Regions from separate parts of the Janibacter cremeus genome, predicted to be linked through region 1. Evidence: riboswitches for the same ligand, from Rfam matches in the RefSeq annotation. Region 1 holds a riboswitch; the other holds the start of a gene.
The links. A riboswitch is a leader RNA that binds a small molecule or an ion and turns the genes downstream of it on or off. The one in region 1 is predicted to bind S-adenosylmethionine.
Positions count from the first base shown of each region.

Region 2: it holds a riboswitch for S-adenosylmethionine, as region 1 does, so the genes downstream of both, O9K63_RS04680 (flavin reductase family protein) here and O9K63_RS11240 (OsmC family protein) in region 1, are expected to answer to the same signal.

Region 1 covers NZ_CP115184.1:2,376,003-2,383,416, reverse strand. Annotated here, with positions in the region: gene O9K63_RS11260 (hypothetical protein) at 1-383, opposite strand, end outside; gene ppk2 (polyphosphate kinase 2) at 470-1,360, shown strand; gene O9K63_RS11250 (hypothetical protein) at 1,452-2,447, shown strand; gene O9K63_RS11245 (YczE/YyaS/YitT family protein) at 2,482-3,192, shown strand; SAM riboswitch class IV at 3,231-3,344, shown strand; gene O9K63_RS11240 (OsmC family protein) at 3,375-3,860, shown strand; gene selB (selenocysteine-specific translation elongation factor) at 3,980-5,791, opposite strand; gene selA (L-seryl-tRNA(Sec) selenium transferase) at 5,788-7,146, opposite strand; tRNA gene O9K63_RS11225 (tRNA-Sec) at 7,253-7,348, opposite strand.
Region 2 covers NZ_CP115184.1:1,014,779-1,022,192, forward strand. Annotated here, with positions in the region: gene O9K63_RS04660 (ChaB family protein) at 1-378, opposite strand, end outside; gene O9K63_RS04665 (DUF72 domain-containing protein) at 481-1,317, shown strand; gene O9K63_RS04670 (ketopantoate reductase family protein) at 1,366-2,274, shown strand; gene O9K63_RS04675 (single-stranded DNA-binding protein) at 2,282-2,614, opposite strand; SAM riboswitch class I at 2,792-2,880, shown strand; gene O9K63_RS04680 (flavin reductase family protein) at 3,126-3,644, shown strand; gene sfnG (dimethylsulfone monooxygenase SfnG) at 3,647-4,762, shown strand; gene O9K63_RS04690 (OsmC family protein) at 4,759-5,289, shown strand; gene arfB (alternative ribosome rescue aminoacyl-tRNA hydrolase ArfB) at 5,303-5,746, shown strand; gene O9K63_RS04700 (SDR family oxidoreductase) at 5,786-6,529, shown strand; gene O9K63_RS04705 (NYN domain-containing protein) at 6,551-7,414, shown strand, end outside.

The sequences.
Region 1 (7,414 bases):
TAGAGCAGGAAGGCCTGGTCCGGGGTGTGACTCAGCCCGACGTTGACGAAGCCGAGGGGCTGGACGCAGGCGTCGAGGAGGTGCCCCGCGGAGTGGAGCGCCGCGTGGCGGCGGCGCACCACGGGGTCGATCGCGACGTGCACCACGTCACCGACGGCCGGGAGCGCACCCTCGGGGTGCAGCCAGACGGTGGTGGTCTCCTTGCTCACCGAGGCCGCTCGCGTGTCCACGGTGACGACGTCGTCGGGCTGGCCACCCCCCTTCGGGTGGACGATGCCGTCGCGCACCGCGATGCCGGGTGCGGGCTCCTCGCGCACCCCGACGACCTCGGTGTCGACCTCGAAGAGGTAGGTGTCCTCCCAGTACCTGCGGTGCTGCTCCATGACGTCATTGAAGCAGGGGGCCCACGGCCCCACCCGATCGCGTGCGCGCACACCCGCGCGACATCCAGACGTGGTATTGGTCAACCATGCAGCAGAATCTCCGGGAGTACATCGACCGGCTCACGGCCGAGGGGTACACGGTCCGCGACGACCAGGGCGACGACCCGCAGCTCATCGCCCCGGACGGCAAGGCGGTGGAGACGTGGCGGGAGAACTACCCCTACGACGAGCTGATGACGCGCAACGACTACGACGTCGAGAAGTACCTGCTGCAGATCGAGCTGCTGAAGTTCCAGTACTGGACGCAGGACACCGGACGCCGGTTCGTCCTCCTCTTCGAGGGACGCGACGCGGCCGGCAAGGGCGGGACGATCAAGCGCTTCACCGAGCACCTCAACCCCCGAGGGGCCCGGGTCGTGGCGCTGACCAGGCCGAGCGAGCGCGAGGAGGGGCAGTGGTACTTCCAGCGCTACATCCGGCACCTGCCCACGCGCGGTGAGATCGTCCTCTTCGACCGCTCCTGGTACAACCGTGCCGGCGTGGAGCGGGTCATGGGCTTCTGCACCGACGAGCAGTACGAGGAGTTCATGGACCAGGCGCCCAAGGTCGAGCGGATGCTCGCCGAGGCCGGCGTGCACGTGACCAAGCTGTGGTTCTCGGTGACCCAGCAGGAGCAGCGCACCCGCTTCGCCATCCGGCAGATCGACCCGGTCCGCCGGTGGAAGCTCTCACCGATGGACCTGGAGAGCCTCGACAAGTGGGAGGCCTACACCGAGGCGAAGGAGGCGATGTTCGAGCGGACCGACACCAAGCACGCCCCGTGGATCGTCATCAGGTCCAACGACAAGAAGCGTGGCCGGATCAACGCGATGCGCTACTTCCTCAACCAGTTCGACTACGCGGACAAGGACCCGTCGGTCGTCTTCGCACCGGACAAGAAGGTCGTCGCCCGCGGCAAGAGGGTCGTCGGCGACTGACGATGGTCCCTGCGCTCCGGTTGGGCCCCGGCCAGCGGGGTAATCTCATGAGCAGCCGCCGTCGGGAGCGGCCTCATGAAGGGGAGACGCCATGGAGGGCGGGAGCCACGTCGCGGACTCCTCCTCACGCTCGTGGGTGCTCCGGTCGGTCCGGGGTGCGGCGCTCCTGCTGTGCTTCGGGGTCCTCGGCCTCCTCTGGCTACTGCCCCCCGTGCGCCGTCGCCGCCGCAGGCGCGCGGCGGCATGCACGGCCTGCCGCCGTCGCCAGCGGGTCGGCACCGTCGTCGTCGCGGGCTTCGGGGCGCTGCTGCTCGTCGGCGCGGCGGCCCGCACGCAGCTGGCGGTCCAGGACGAGTGCAGTGCCCGGTTCGCCAGCGGAGCCGAGGAGGTGGTGGCCGAGACGCCGACCCCGGACTCGGTGCCGGGACTGTGGGGACGCACACGCGCCGTGATCAACGCACCGGTCAGCGGAGTCATGCTCCTGGGCACGCGGGCGGCGGGGATGGATCACTGCTCGGGGTCGGCGGTGCTCGTGGCCTTCCCCCCGGACCCGACCGCGCACGGCGGCGGAAGCGTCGTCGGGGACGTCTTCGTCAGCTGGATCGGCCAGCTGGACGTATCCGGCGTCCCGCTGCCCGGCCAGGAGTCCTACGTGCGGTTCGGGTCGGACACCAATGCCAGACCGGATCTGGTCGAGGCGATCGCGCGGCACGAGTCCCGGCACGTCGACCAGTGGGCCGTCGCCACGGTCGTCGGTGGCCCACTGGCGCTGCCGACCGCGTACTACGTCGACAGCCTGATCTTCCCCCTGTCGCGCAACCACTTCGAGCGCGCCGCCGGTCTCGGGGACGGCGGGTACGACCTCCCGCCCGACTTCGGCCCGAGCCCGCTGTGGCCGCCGCTGGTCCTCTCGCTCGCGCTGCTCGTGGTCCTCCTGCGCCGTCGCATCCGCTGGGCGAGCCGCGCGCTCGTGGGCGGCCCGGCCGGTGCCCGGGCCCACGAGGAGGACCGCTGCCCGGTCCACAGCCGGGGATGGTTCAGCAGCGCCCCGTCCCCCCTTCGCCCGGAGCCCGACGACGGGTCCTGAGCGCCCACCCCGGGTCGTGGGCGAGACTGGGGCCATGCCGCTCCCCGACCCACCGCCCCCGCAGGCGCCGCCGCGCGTGCGCAACCGCGAGCTCGCCGACATCGGCCCCCTCGCCCAGCTGCGTGCGGGCCGGCTCGGCATTCGGTTGCCGCTGCTGCTCGTCGGGCTCTTCTTCTACGGCGCGTCGATGGCGATGGTCATCCGCGGCACGCTCGGGCAGATCCCGTGGGACGTCCTGCACGTCGGCGTCGCCAAGCACGTCCCGCTGACCTTCGGGACGATCGTCATCGGTGTCTCGCTGCTCGTCCTCCTGGGGTGGATCCCGCTGCGCCAGAAGCCGGGCGTCGGCACGATCGGCAACGCCCTGCTCATCGGCCCGTCGGCGGACCTCGTCCTCTCCCTCCTGCAGGCGCCGGAGGCCCTCGGGTGGCGGATCGCGCTGCTGGTCGGCGGTGTCGTCCTCAACGGCATCGCGACGGGCATGTACATCGGGTCGCAGTTCGGTCCCGGCCCGCGTGACGGCCTGATGACCGGACTGGCGCGGGTGACCGGGCGCTCGATCCGACTGGTGCGCACCGGGCTCGAGGTCAGCGTGGTCGCCGTCGGGTGGCTCCTCGGCGGTGTCGTCGGTGTCGGCACCGTGCTCTACGCCGTGGCCATCGGACCGCTCGCGCAGCTCTTCCTGCCGCTCTTCACGGTCGACCTGACCCCCCGGCGTCCGGATGCCGGACCCCCCGACTCATAACTGGACATTATGGGTCGCAGTATGTGACGTTATGTCTTGGTCATGAGTCCCAGCGTGAAGCCCCGGCTTGCTGGGCGGCAACCCTCCACCCTCGGTGGGGTGCCCCGGGTGAGGACCTGGACGCGGTCGACCGGCCGTGTCAAGCGCGGGTTCACCTGAGCCCTGGACGAAAGAGTCATGCCATGAGCCAGACGATCGACGAGACCACCAACGACCCGAACCTGCTGACCACCTCGCTCACGGGCTCCCTCGTGCGCGGCACGGCCACGGAGGTCACCCTCTCGGCGCGTCAGCACACCTTCACCATCGACGAGCCGGCCGGCCTCGGTGGCACCGACCTCGGTGCCAACCCGGTCGAGCACCTGCTCGGCGCCCTCGCCTCCTGCACGGTCATCACCTACCAGGTGTGGGCGGAGAAGCTGGGCCTGCGCCTGGACGGCGTGGACGTCGCGCTCGCCGGCGACATCGACCTGCGGGGCTTCTTCGGCACCGCCGAGGGCGTGCGGCCGGGCTTCCGGGGCATCGACCTCGAGGTCACCCTCACCGGCCCGGAGAGCGACGCCGACTACCGCCGTCTCGAGGAGGCCGTGGCGACGCACTGCCCCGTCGCGGACAACCTCACCAACGGCGTCCCGGTGCGGACCACGCTCGAGCTGGCCGCCGGCTGATCACCACGGTCAGCCAGCGCCACTGCTGACTCCGACCGGCAGCGGAGTCAGCGCACGTCGTCCGGTCTGCAGCCCGCAGGGGGTGTTGCAGGCCGGGCGACGTGCTGTCCGGCCAGTGACTAGCGCACGACCTCGCGCAGACTCCCGTCGACCCGTCGGGTCCAGCCGCGAGCGTCGAGATGCTCCAGCAGCGGCACCGCGGTCCGTCGGGTCGTGCCGAGGGCCTGCCGCGCTGCGCTGAGGGTGAAGGGCTGCTCCAGCCCGGCGAGCACCCGCATGGCCCGAGCCGGTGCGTCGGGCAGCAGGACGACGTCGTCGGGCAGGCGCAGCAGCCGGCCGAGCCGGGCCGCGGCGGCGAGCTCGGTGGCACCGAGCCCGAGGTCGGCCAGCTCACCGCGCTCCGGAGCGACGAAGGGGGTCGCCCGCAGCCTCTCCTCGACGGCCGCGACGCCCGCCTCCGCGGCGCCGAGTCCCCCCGCCGCCGGGTCGTGGACGTTCCCGTCGGTGAGGGCCAGGCCGGCCGGACCGATGAGCGTCCGCACGGCCTCGTGACCGAGCGCGGTCGGCAGGTGCGCCGCCAGCCCGAGGTGGCGGGCCGCCTCGGCCACCGGCATCCCGGCGCTCAACGGCTCGCGTCGGTGGTGCTCCCGGACGGCCGTCACGAGGCGCGCCTGCCAGTCGGCCAGGGTGGCCCCGTCCACGAGCCAGTCGCCCATCCGGACGGCGCCGGAGGGGGCGGTCAGACCCAGCCGGCCCAGCACGTCCACCCGGTCGGCGCCCCGTGAGCGCAGCCGCACGGCCGCCGGGTCCCCGGTGGACAACGCCTCGGCGCGCCGGCTGGCCGCGCCCCGGCGAGCCAACGGGAGGGGGTCGACGTCGACGACCCGCACGGACCACAGCCGGCGGCTGCCCGGGTCCCGCAGGATCGCCCGGTCGGCCACCCGCCACGGCAGGACCACCCCCGAGGTCAACCGAGCGAACCCGGCACCGAGCGGACGCACGTGCACGCTGACGTCCGCGGACCCCACGTGCAGCGTCGCCACCTGCGGGGGTGAGCGGTCCGGTCCGCCGGGGGGACCCCCTTCGTCCTCGTCGACGGGAGCCAGGGCGACGTCGACGACGTCGGCCAGCTCGAAGGCATCCGGGGTGAGCAGGACGAGCGAGCGGCCCACGGTGTCCGCCTCCACCCCGCGGAGGTTGACCGCGGCCCGGGAGACCGGCCCGACCTGCTCGCGGGCGGCGTCCTGGCTGTGCAGCCCGCGCACGGTCACCCCGCGGGTGGTGCCGTGGTCGAGGAGGGTCAGCCGGTCACCGCTGCGCAGCGTGCCCGCGCCGAGGGTGCCGGTGACGACCGTGCCCGCCCCGGAGATCGAGAAGGACCGGTCGCCCCACAACCGCACCGGCGCGTCGGGATCGGGCCTCGGCATGCGGTCGACGAGCGCGTCCAACCCGTCACGCACCGAGTCCAGTCCGTCGCCGGTCACGGCGGAGACCTCGCAGACCGGCACGTCCAGGCCGGCCGCCGCGAGCCGCCCGGTCGCCTGGGAGCGCACCTCTGCCCGCTGGTCGGCGTCGGCGAGGTCGCACCGGGTGAGCACGAGCAGCCCGTCGGTGATCCCCAGCGCCCGGACCGCCGCGAGGTGCTCACTGCTCTGCGCCTGCCACCCCTGGTCCGCGGCGACGACGAAGACCACCGTCGGCGCGGGCCCGAGACCCGAGAGCATCGTGCCGACGAACCGCTGGTGCCCCGGCACGTCGACGAAGGCCACCTCGGCCCCGCTCGGCAGCGTCGTCCACGCGTAGCCGAGCTCGATGGTCAGGCCGCGTCTGCGCTCCTGCGCCAGCCGGTCCGGGTCGCGTCCGGTCAGTGCCCGCACGAGGGTGGACTTGCCGTGGTCGACGTGCCCGGCCGTCGCCAGCACCCGCCTCATGACGAAGGGGGCGGCTCGCCGGCCCCGGGCCGCGCGTCCGACCCATCACGAAGGGCGGTGCGCACCGCCGCCTCCACGTCACCGTCGCGGTCGGCGGGGACGCAGCGCAGGTCGATCAGGCCGCGGCCCTCGTCGACCCGGGCGAGCACGGCAGGGACACCGGGAGGCGGGGTGCGCAGTCGCTCGACCGCGGCGACGGGGATCTCGACCGCCCAGCCGGGCAGCGGCACCCCGGGGGCGCCGCCGCCACCGACCCGCCCCTCGACGGCCACGACGCCGCGGCCGAGCCCGGTGGCCAGGCGCTCGACCCGGGGGCGCAGCTCGTCGGCGCTCGCGTGCAGCGCCGCCGTCACAGGTGTCGCCGGCCCGCGCACGGTCGCCTCGAGCGCGGCGATGGTCAGCTTGTCGATGCGCAGCGCCCGGGCGAGCGGGTGTCGACGCAGGATCTCGACGACGTCGGCGTCACCGAGGACGAGGCCCGCCTGGGGCCCGCCGAGCAGCTTGTCGCCGCTCGCCGTGACGAGCGTCGCGCCCTGTCGCAGGGCGGTGGTCGCGTCCGGCTCGTCGGGCAGGAGCGGGTCGGGGGCGAGCAGGCCGGAACCGATGTCGGCGACGAGCGGGACGGGCGAGCCGTCGGGGCGCACCGCACCGCGCAGCTCCTCGTACCCGACGGCCGTGGTGAAGCCGTCGACCCGGAAGTTGCTCGGGTGCGCCTTGAGGATGCATCCGGTCCCCGGGCCGATCGCGTCGAGGTAGTCGCGCAGGTGGGTGCGGTTGGTCGTGCCCACTTCACGCAGCCGGGCGCCGGTCGAGGCGATGAGGTCGGGCAGGCGGAAGCCGTCGCCGATCTCGATCATCTCCCCGCGGGAGACGATGACGTCCTTGCCGGCGGCGAGGGCGGTCGTCGCGAGGACGAGCGCGGCGGCGCCGTTGTTGACCACGAGCGCACCGCCGGCGTCGGGGACGGCCTCGCGCAGCGCGGCGAGCGCACCGGCGCCGCGTCGGCTGCGGGCACCGGAGGCCAGGTCCATCTCGACGTCCACGTAGCCGGCGGCGTCGACGACGGCCTCGACGGCGCCGGGGGAGAGGGGCGCTCGACCGATGTTGGTGTGGATGACCACGCCGGTCGCGTTGAGGACGGGCGTGAGCGAGGAGGCCCGAGTCGGGAGGCCGGCCAGGGCGGTGGTCGCCACGTCCCCCGGGGCGATCTCCCCGCGGCGGGCGCGGTCCTGGGCGCGGTTGACGACGGTGCGCACCGTCGAGCGGCCCAGTCGCGCGGCGGCTGCGACGAAGGGGGGTTCTGCCAGGAGCGCGTCCGTGCGGGGTATCGCCCGACGAGGGTCGATCGTGGTCACCTCGCGCTCCCTTCGTCCGGGACTGGTCGGGCCTGTGTCCTGCACTGCGCGCCCGTGTCACGTCGCGGCGTCGCACGGGCGCACACGTCGTGACACGGGCAATGCGTGGCGGAGACGGACGGGAATCGAACCCGCCAGACCGAGATGCTCGGCCTCACCGGTGTTGAAGACCGGGGGGACCACCAGGAACCCAGACGCCTCCACGGCCCACCATAGGACCTCGCAGGTGGGGGCGGGCCCTCGGGTACCGCACCGTTTCGCGCCCGTC
Region 2 (7,414 bases), 1.4 Mb from region 1:
CTTGATCGCCTCGATGAGCTCGTCCTTGTCCATGTCGGACCGGCCCTCGATGTCCAGCTCCTGGGCGATGTCGTACAGGTGTTCCTTCGTGGCGTTCGCGTCGACGCCCTCGGCGGTCTCCCTGTCGGTGTCGCGCCCGCCCGCGGCCTGCTCGTCAGAGGGTCCCTTGTGGTCCTTGGGCTCCCAGTGGTCACCGACCTTCTCGTGGGTGTGCTTCAGAGCCGCGTAGGCCGTCTGGTGGGCGCGCTGCCCGTCGCCGTACTCCTCGACCGCCGAGTCGTGGGCCTTGGCGAAGGTCTCCTTGGCCTTCTCGTCCGACCGCTGGATGGTGCTGGGCAGCTCGTCCTCGATGACCTTGCCGTTCTTCGTCATGGGCATGACTACTCTCCCTTCGTCCGGTACGCACTCCTCCCCTACCCGTGACGAGAGTTTCTACGCACCCCCTCCGGCACGGCGTGCGAAGGCGGTAGCGTCGCCACCGTGGCGCGCTACTACATCGGCACCTCCGGGTGGCGCTATGCGGGCTGGCGCGGGGACTTCTACCCCACAGGTCTCCCCCAGCGCCGTGAGCTCCCCCACGCCGCCGAGCAGCTCCCTTCGCTGGAGATCAACGGCTCGTTCTACTCGCTGCAGCGCCCGACCTCGTACGCCAGGTGGCGGGACGAGACCCCCGACGACTTCTGCTTCGCGGTCAAGGGAGGCCGCTTCATCACGCACATGAAGCGGTTGCGGGATGTCGAGTCGCCGCTGGCCAACTTCTTCGCCTCCGGGGTGCTCGGGCTGGGCGAGAAGCTCGGCCCGATCCTGTGGCAGCTGCCCGAGCGGCTCGCCTACGACGAGGCGCTGCTGACCACCTTCTTCGACCTCCTCCCGCGCACCATCGGGCAGACGGTCGACCTCGCGGCGCGCCACGACGGCAAGCTGCGGGAGGATCGGGTGCTCGGCCGGCCCGCCCCGCACGTCCCCATCGACCAACCGGTCCGCCACGCACTCGAGCCGAGGCACCCGAGCTTCGACTCCCCCGAGGCCCGGGAGCTGATGCGTCGCCATGGCATCTGCATGGTCGTCGCGGACAGCGCCGGTCGATGGCCACGGATGGGCGACTCGACCGCCGACTTCCACTACGTGCGCCTGCACGGCGACACGGAGCTGTACACCAGCGGCTACTCCTCCGAGGCCCTCGATACGTGGGCGGACCGGTGCCGCACGTGGGCGGCCGAGGGAGCCGACGTCCACGTCTACTTCGACAACGACGCCAAGGGCCACGCCCCGCACGACGCAGTGGCCCTGCTGGAGCGGTTGCGTGCGTCGCCCTGAGCGGAACGGTCCGCCACCGGGCCCGTCGGGGTGTCCTACCTTGTCGGTGTGACCGAGACGCAGATCAGGACCGTGGCCGTCGTGGGCGCGGGCGCCATGGGAGCCATGTACGCCGCGCACTTCGTCGAAGGGGGCATGGAGACCGCACTCGTCGCATCCGGCGACCGGGCCGCCAGGCTGCGTCGCGACCCGATCGACGTCAACGGTGAACCACTGCGGGCACGGATCGTCGAGCCGGGGGTGGACGACTTCCGTGCCGACCTCGTCGTCGTCGCTGTGAAGCACCACGACCTGGCCGCCGCGCTCGACGACGTCGCCCCCTTCGTCGGACCCGGGACCACCTTCGTCTCCGTGCTCAACGGGCTCGACAGCGAGATGACGATCGCCGAGCGGTTCGGCAGCGACGGGGTCCTGCTGTGCATCGCCCTCGGTATGGCGGCCGGACGCGAGGGATCCGAAGTCACCTACCTCTCCCCCGGCCACCTCGTGATCGGGACGACACCCGGGCTGGCCGCCACCGAGCGGGTGCACGCGGTGGGTGCCGCCCTCGACGCTGCTGGTCTCGAGTGGCAGACCCCCGCGGACATGCGCCACGAGATGTGGTGGAAGTTCATGGTCAACACCGCCATCAACCAGGCCTCGGCGGTCCTGCGCAGGCCGTACGCGGCATTCATCGACGAGGGTCCGGCCCGCTCCCTCATGCTCGCCCTGGCCCACGAGGTCATCGCGGTATCCGGGGCGGAGGGAGTGGGCCTCGGTGACGCCGACCTGGCCCGCTGGGACAGCGTCCTGAGGGGACTCCCCGGTGACGGGCAGACGTCGATGCTCCAGGACGTGGTGGCCGGTCGTCGCACCGAGGTCGCCCTCTTCGCCGACCGGGTGGTCGCGCTCGGTCAGCAGCACGGCATCCCGACCCCGTACAACCAGATGACCTCCTGGATCCTCGCGGCCCGCTGACCTGACCTCAGCGTCGGTCGCGCACGAGCCGGCGCACCTCGACCTCGTACCGGCTGGCCGGACCACCGGGGGTGCGGAAGAACCGTCGACGCAGGGCCCCCTCGACCCGCGCTCGGTCACCGTCGACGAAGCGCGCCGCAGCCCGTCGTGCGACCGCCGTCCAGCAGGCGCAATCGATGGTGTCGACCGGACCGCCGGCGTCCCTGGTGACGACGAGCCGGAGCGTCACCAGCTCGTCACCGCTCGGCAGCTCCCGCGTGGTGGGCGCACCGCTGATCCGTCCGGTCAGCTCGATGTGGTTGATCTCGTCGACGTCGTGGATCGTCGTGCCTCGGGCCATGCCACTCCCCCGCTCTCGGTTGCTCGTCAATCTCCAGAATCGTTGTCCCGCAACGCGTGCGGGAAGCAGTTCGACAAGCTGTGGATGCCGGCGCGATGAGCTGTACGGCTGTGGACGCCCGGCCCAACTGGCGAGACACGAATTGACCGGCGAGCGGTTGGGGGCTTCTACTGGGAGCACCCATCCAGAGCGGCCGAGAGATCTGGCTCGACGACGCCGCAGCAACCACCCTCCGGGGCAGGTGCTCACGCCAGGATCGATGGAGGATCGATGCACCACTCCGTGTCCGCTGTGACCACTCCACTGCGCCCTGCCCTCGAGCAGGAGTTCTTCAGCCGCCGCATCGTCGACCTCATGCGTCGGGGCGTCAGCGCCTGTCGCGCCATCTGACGACGGCCGCCGCCGCTCCCCCCGAGCCTTCTCGCCCGGGGCGAGGAGCCCCCTTCGTCATGACGTGGCCCGGCCACGCGCGATCACGCCTGCACTCACCCACACCTCCTGAGGAGGAACCATGAGCACTCCCCTCGTCGACGTCCTCGAACCACTCGACCTGCGTGATGTCTTCCGTGGCGCCGCCGCGAGCACCTGGGTCGTCACCGGCAGCTCGAGCGCCGGACACGTCGGCTTCACCGCCATCTCGATCGTCTCGGTCTCGGTCGACCCACCGCTCGTCAGCTTCAACATCTCCAAGACGTCGAGCTCCCTGGCGACCATCAGCCGGTCCCGCAGGGCTGCGCTCCACCTCTTGTCGGACGAGCAGCATTCCGTCGCAAGCAGGTTCGCCGGCCACCGGGACCGCCGCTTCGTCGAGGACGGCACCTGGTCCGTGGACGAGGGAGGTCTCCCACTCATCCACGGAGGCGCAGCGCGCCTCGTCACCGAGATCGTCGACCTCGTCGACGTGGGCGACAGCTTCATCGCCGTCGCGCGAGTCGACACCGCCGACATCACCGGACGCCCGCCACTCGTGCACCACGCCGGTGGCTACCACCCCCTGACCGCCCTCACCACGACCCCGAACGGAGCCTGACCGTGGCCTTCCCCGACCCCCTGAACTTCGCCTACTGGGTGCCCAACGTCTCCGGCGGCCTCGTCGTCTCCGACATCGAGCAGCGCACCGACCACTCCCCCGAGTACAACCGCGACGTCGCCCGTACCGCCGAGCAGGTCGGCTTCGACTACGCCCTGACCCAGGTGCGCTACCTCGCGTCCTACGGCGCCGATGCCCAGCACGAGTCGGTGTCCTTCTCACTCGACCTCCTCGCCGCGACGGAGCGGCTGAAGGTCATCGCCGCCGTGCACCCCGGTCAGTGGCCGGCGCACATCCTCGCCAAGCTCGCCGCCACGGCGCAGACCACGAGCGGGAACCGACTGGCGCTCAACGTCGTCTCCGGCTGGTTCAAGAAGGAGTACACCGAGCTCGGTCTCGACTGGCTCGACCACGAGGAGCGTTATCGCCGCGCGGAGGAGTTCATCGAGGTCCTGCGGGGGCTGTGGGACCAGGAGGGCTTCACCTACCGCGGTGACTTCTACCGCACGCGGGACGTCACCTTCCGGCCACAGCCGCAGACCGATCCCGAGATCTTCCAGGGCGGCAACTCCACCTCGGCCCAGGCCATGGCCGGCCGGCTGTCCGACTGGTACCTCATGAACGGCCAGACGATCGAGGGCGCAGCCGAGCAGGTCGCGGCCGTGCGCGAGCAGGCCGCCAAGCACGGGCGACGGGTCCGCTTCGGGCTCAACGGGTTCGCAGTCGTCCGTGACACCGAGGCAGAGGCCGTGGCCGTCGTGGACGAGATCATCGCCAGGGCCGACGTCGACAAGGTCAACGACTTCGGCGAGGCCGTGAAGCAGGCGGGCAGTGCCACGGCCGACAAGAAGGGCATGTGGGCCGACAGCGAGTTCAAGGACCTCGTCCAGTACAACGACGGGTTCCGCACCGGCCTCATCGGCACTCCCGAGCAGGTTGCCGAGCGGATCATCGAGTACAAGAAGGTCGGCATCGACCTCGTCCTCACGGGGTTCCTCCACGTCCGGGAGGACGTCGAGAGGTTCGGCAGACAGGTCATCCCGATCGTGCGCGAGCTCGAGACGGACCTGACCGAGGAGCTGCGCTCCACCGATGAGCTCGTCGGAGCGTCCCGATGAGCGACGCGAGGGCGCTGCCCACGGCGGAGGAGCTGAGGGCCCTGCAGAAGCCGCTGAAGCAGCTCTACCGGGACGAGCCGGAGCAGGCACTCGTGACCAGCTCGGCCTCCGTGCACCTCGCCGACGACGGCATCGCGGCCGTCATCGACGGAGCCGGTGGGCGTTCCCGTGCGGGGTTGCACCCGGTGGCCGGTGGTGACGGCAGCGAGGCCTGCTCCGCGGACATCCTGCTCGAGGCACTCGCCGCCTGCGCGGGGGTGACCCTGCGCTCCGTGGCCACCGCGATGCGCGTGACCCTGCGCTCGGGCACGATCCGGGCAATCGGCACCTGGGACGGGCGCGGCACCCTCGGCGTCGACAGGGAGGCACCGGTCGGCCTCACCGGCGTGCGCCTCGAGTTCGCGCTCGACACGGACGCCGACGAGGCGACGACCGCGAAGCTGCTCGACCTCACCGAGCAGTACTGCGTCATCGCCCAGACACTGCACGCGCCGCCGCCTCTCGAGGTCGTGCTGGTCCGGGAGTGACATCATTGGCGGGATGAGCGAGCTCCGCGTCCCTCCCGGGCCGGGGATCCCCGACGGCGTGGTGGTCCCCGGCGCCGAGCTGTCCGAGCAGTTCAGCCGTGCCGGGGGCCCCGGCGGCCAGGGCGTCAACACGACCGACTCCCGGGTCCAGCTCTCCCTGGACGTGGGCACGACGAGCGCGTTGACCGCTCGCCAAAGCGACCGCGCCCTGGCACGCCTGTCCGGTCGCCTCGTCGGCACGGTGCTGACCATCGATGCCGCAGAGCACCGTTCCCAGCGACGCAACCGCGCCGCGGCCCGCGAGCGGATGGCAGACCTTCTCCGGGAGGCACTGGCCCCTCCTCCCCCACCGCGCCGGCCCACCAAGCGCACCCGCGGGTCCCAGCGACGCCGACTCGACGCCAAGCGGCGGCGCTCGGACCTGAAGAAGCAGCGAGGGCGCCCCGGTCAGGAGTAGGCCAGTGACAACGCCCGCGCAGCGCAGGAGGATGGAGGCATGAGGATCGCCGTCGCCGGAGGAACGGGCGTCGTCGGGCGCCACGTCGTCTGGACGGTGCGTGGCCGTGGCCACGACGCGGTCGTCCTGGCCCGCTCCACGGGAACCGACCTGCATGCCGGCGTCGGCATCGATGAGCGGCTGACCGGGGTGGAGGCCGTCATCGACGCCACCTCCGTGCAGACCGTCTCGGCACGCGCATCCGTCGACTTCTTCCGCACCGTGACCCAGCACCTCGTCACCGCCGGTCGTCGTTGCGGCATCCGCCACCACGTGGCGGTGTCGATCATCGGCGCCCGGGAGGCCCCCTTCGGCTACTACGCCGGCAAGCAGGCCCAGGAGGACCTCGTCCTCGCCCAGCCCAACGGCACCGTCGTGCGCGCGGCCCAGTTCCACGACTTCGCGCAGCAGGTGATGGCCCGGACCAGGATCGGGCCGGTCTTCGCCATCCCCGTCATGCGCTCCCAGCCGGTCGCGACCGCCGAGGTAGCCGGCCTGCTCGTTGACGTGGCGGAGCAGGCACCGCAGGGGGACGGTCCCGAGATCGCCGGTCCGCAGGAGTTGCGGGTGGCGGACATGGCCCGGCGGGTGCTGCAGCATGAAGGGAGTCGCGCCCGCGTCATCGAGGTCCCCTTCCCCGGTTCCTTCGGTCGAGCGATGCGGGACGGCACGCTGGTGGCGCGTCCCGGGACACGACTGGGCCGACAGACCTTCGACGAGTGGTTGGGGCAGCAGGCACGCTGACCCGGGCGATAGGTTGCCGACATGGATGCCGACGCCAGTACCTCCACCCGCATCGCCGTGCTCATCGACTGCGACAACGTCTCCAGCAAGCACACCTCCGCCGTGCTGGAGGAGCTGGCCAAGTACGGCACGCCCACGGTCAAGCGGGCCTACGGGGACTGGACCACCACCCAGCTCGGGGGGTGGAAGGGCGAGCTGCAGCGCAACGCGATCCAGCCCGTGCAGCAGTTCGCGTACACCGTGGGGAAGAACTCGACCGACTCCGCGTTGATCATCGACGCGATGGACCTGCTGTGGCAGGGCCACGTGGAAGCCTTCGCCCTCGTCTCCTCCGACTCCGACTTCACCCGTCTGGCCACCCGTCTGCGCGAGTCCGGGAAACGCGTGTACGGACTCGGGATGCGCAAGACGCCAGAGTCCCTTCGCCGTGCCGTCGACCAGTTCATCTACCTCGAGCTGCTGCAGGACCAGTCCCGCGACGAGGCCGACGGCGAGGACGAAGGGACCTCCACGACCCCCAGCGGTGACCACGAGGCCCCGGGGACGGCGATCAACCTCCAGTCGGCGCTGACCAAGGCGATCAACGCCACGTCGGGGGACGACGGCTGGAGCACCCTGGGGACGCTCGGACAGCACCTCTCCCGCGCGCACGCGGACTTCGACCCCCGCGCCTTCGGCCACCAGAAGCTGTCCACCCTCGTCGAGGAGCAGCCGTACCTCGAGACGAGCAGCAAGGCGTCCACGATCCGGGTGAGGCTGCGGACACGCAGGAGCGGCAACGGCAAGTCCGCGAAGGCGTCCACGTCGGGGAAGACCCCTACCGGGAAGAGCGCCGCGAAGAAGACGACGGCGAGGAAGAGCGCCCCCGGGACCTCGACGAAGGCC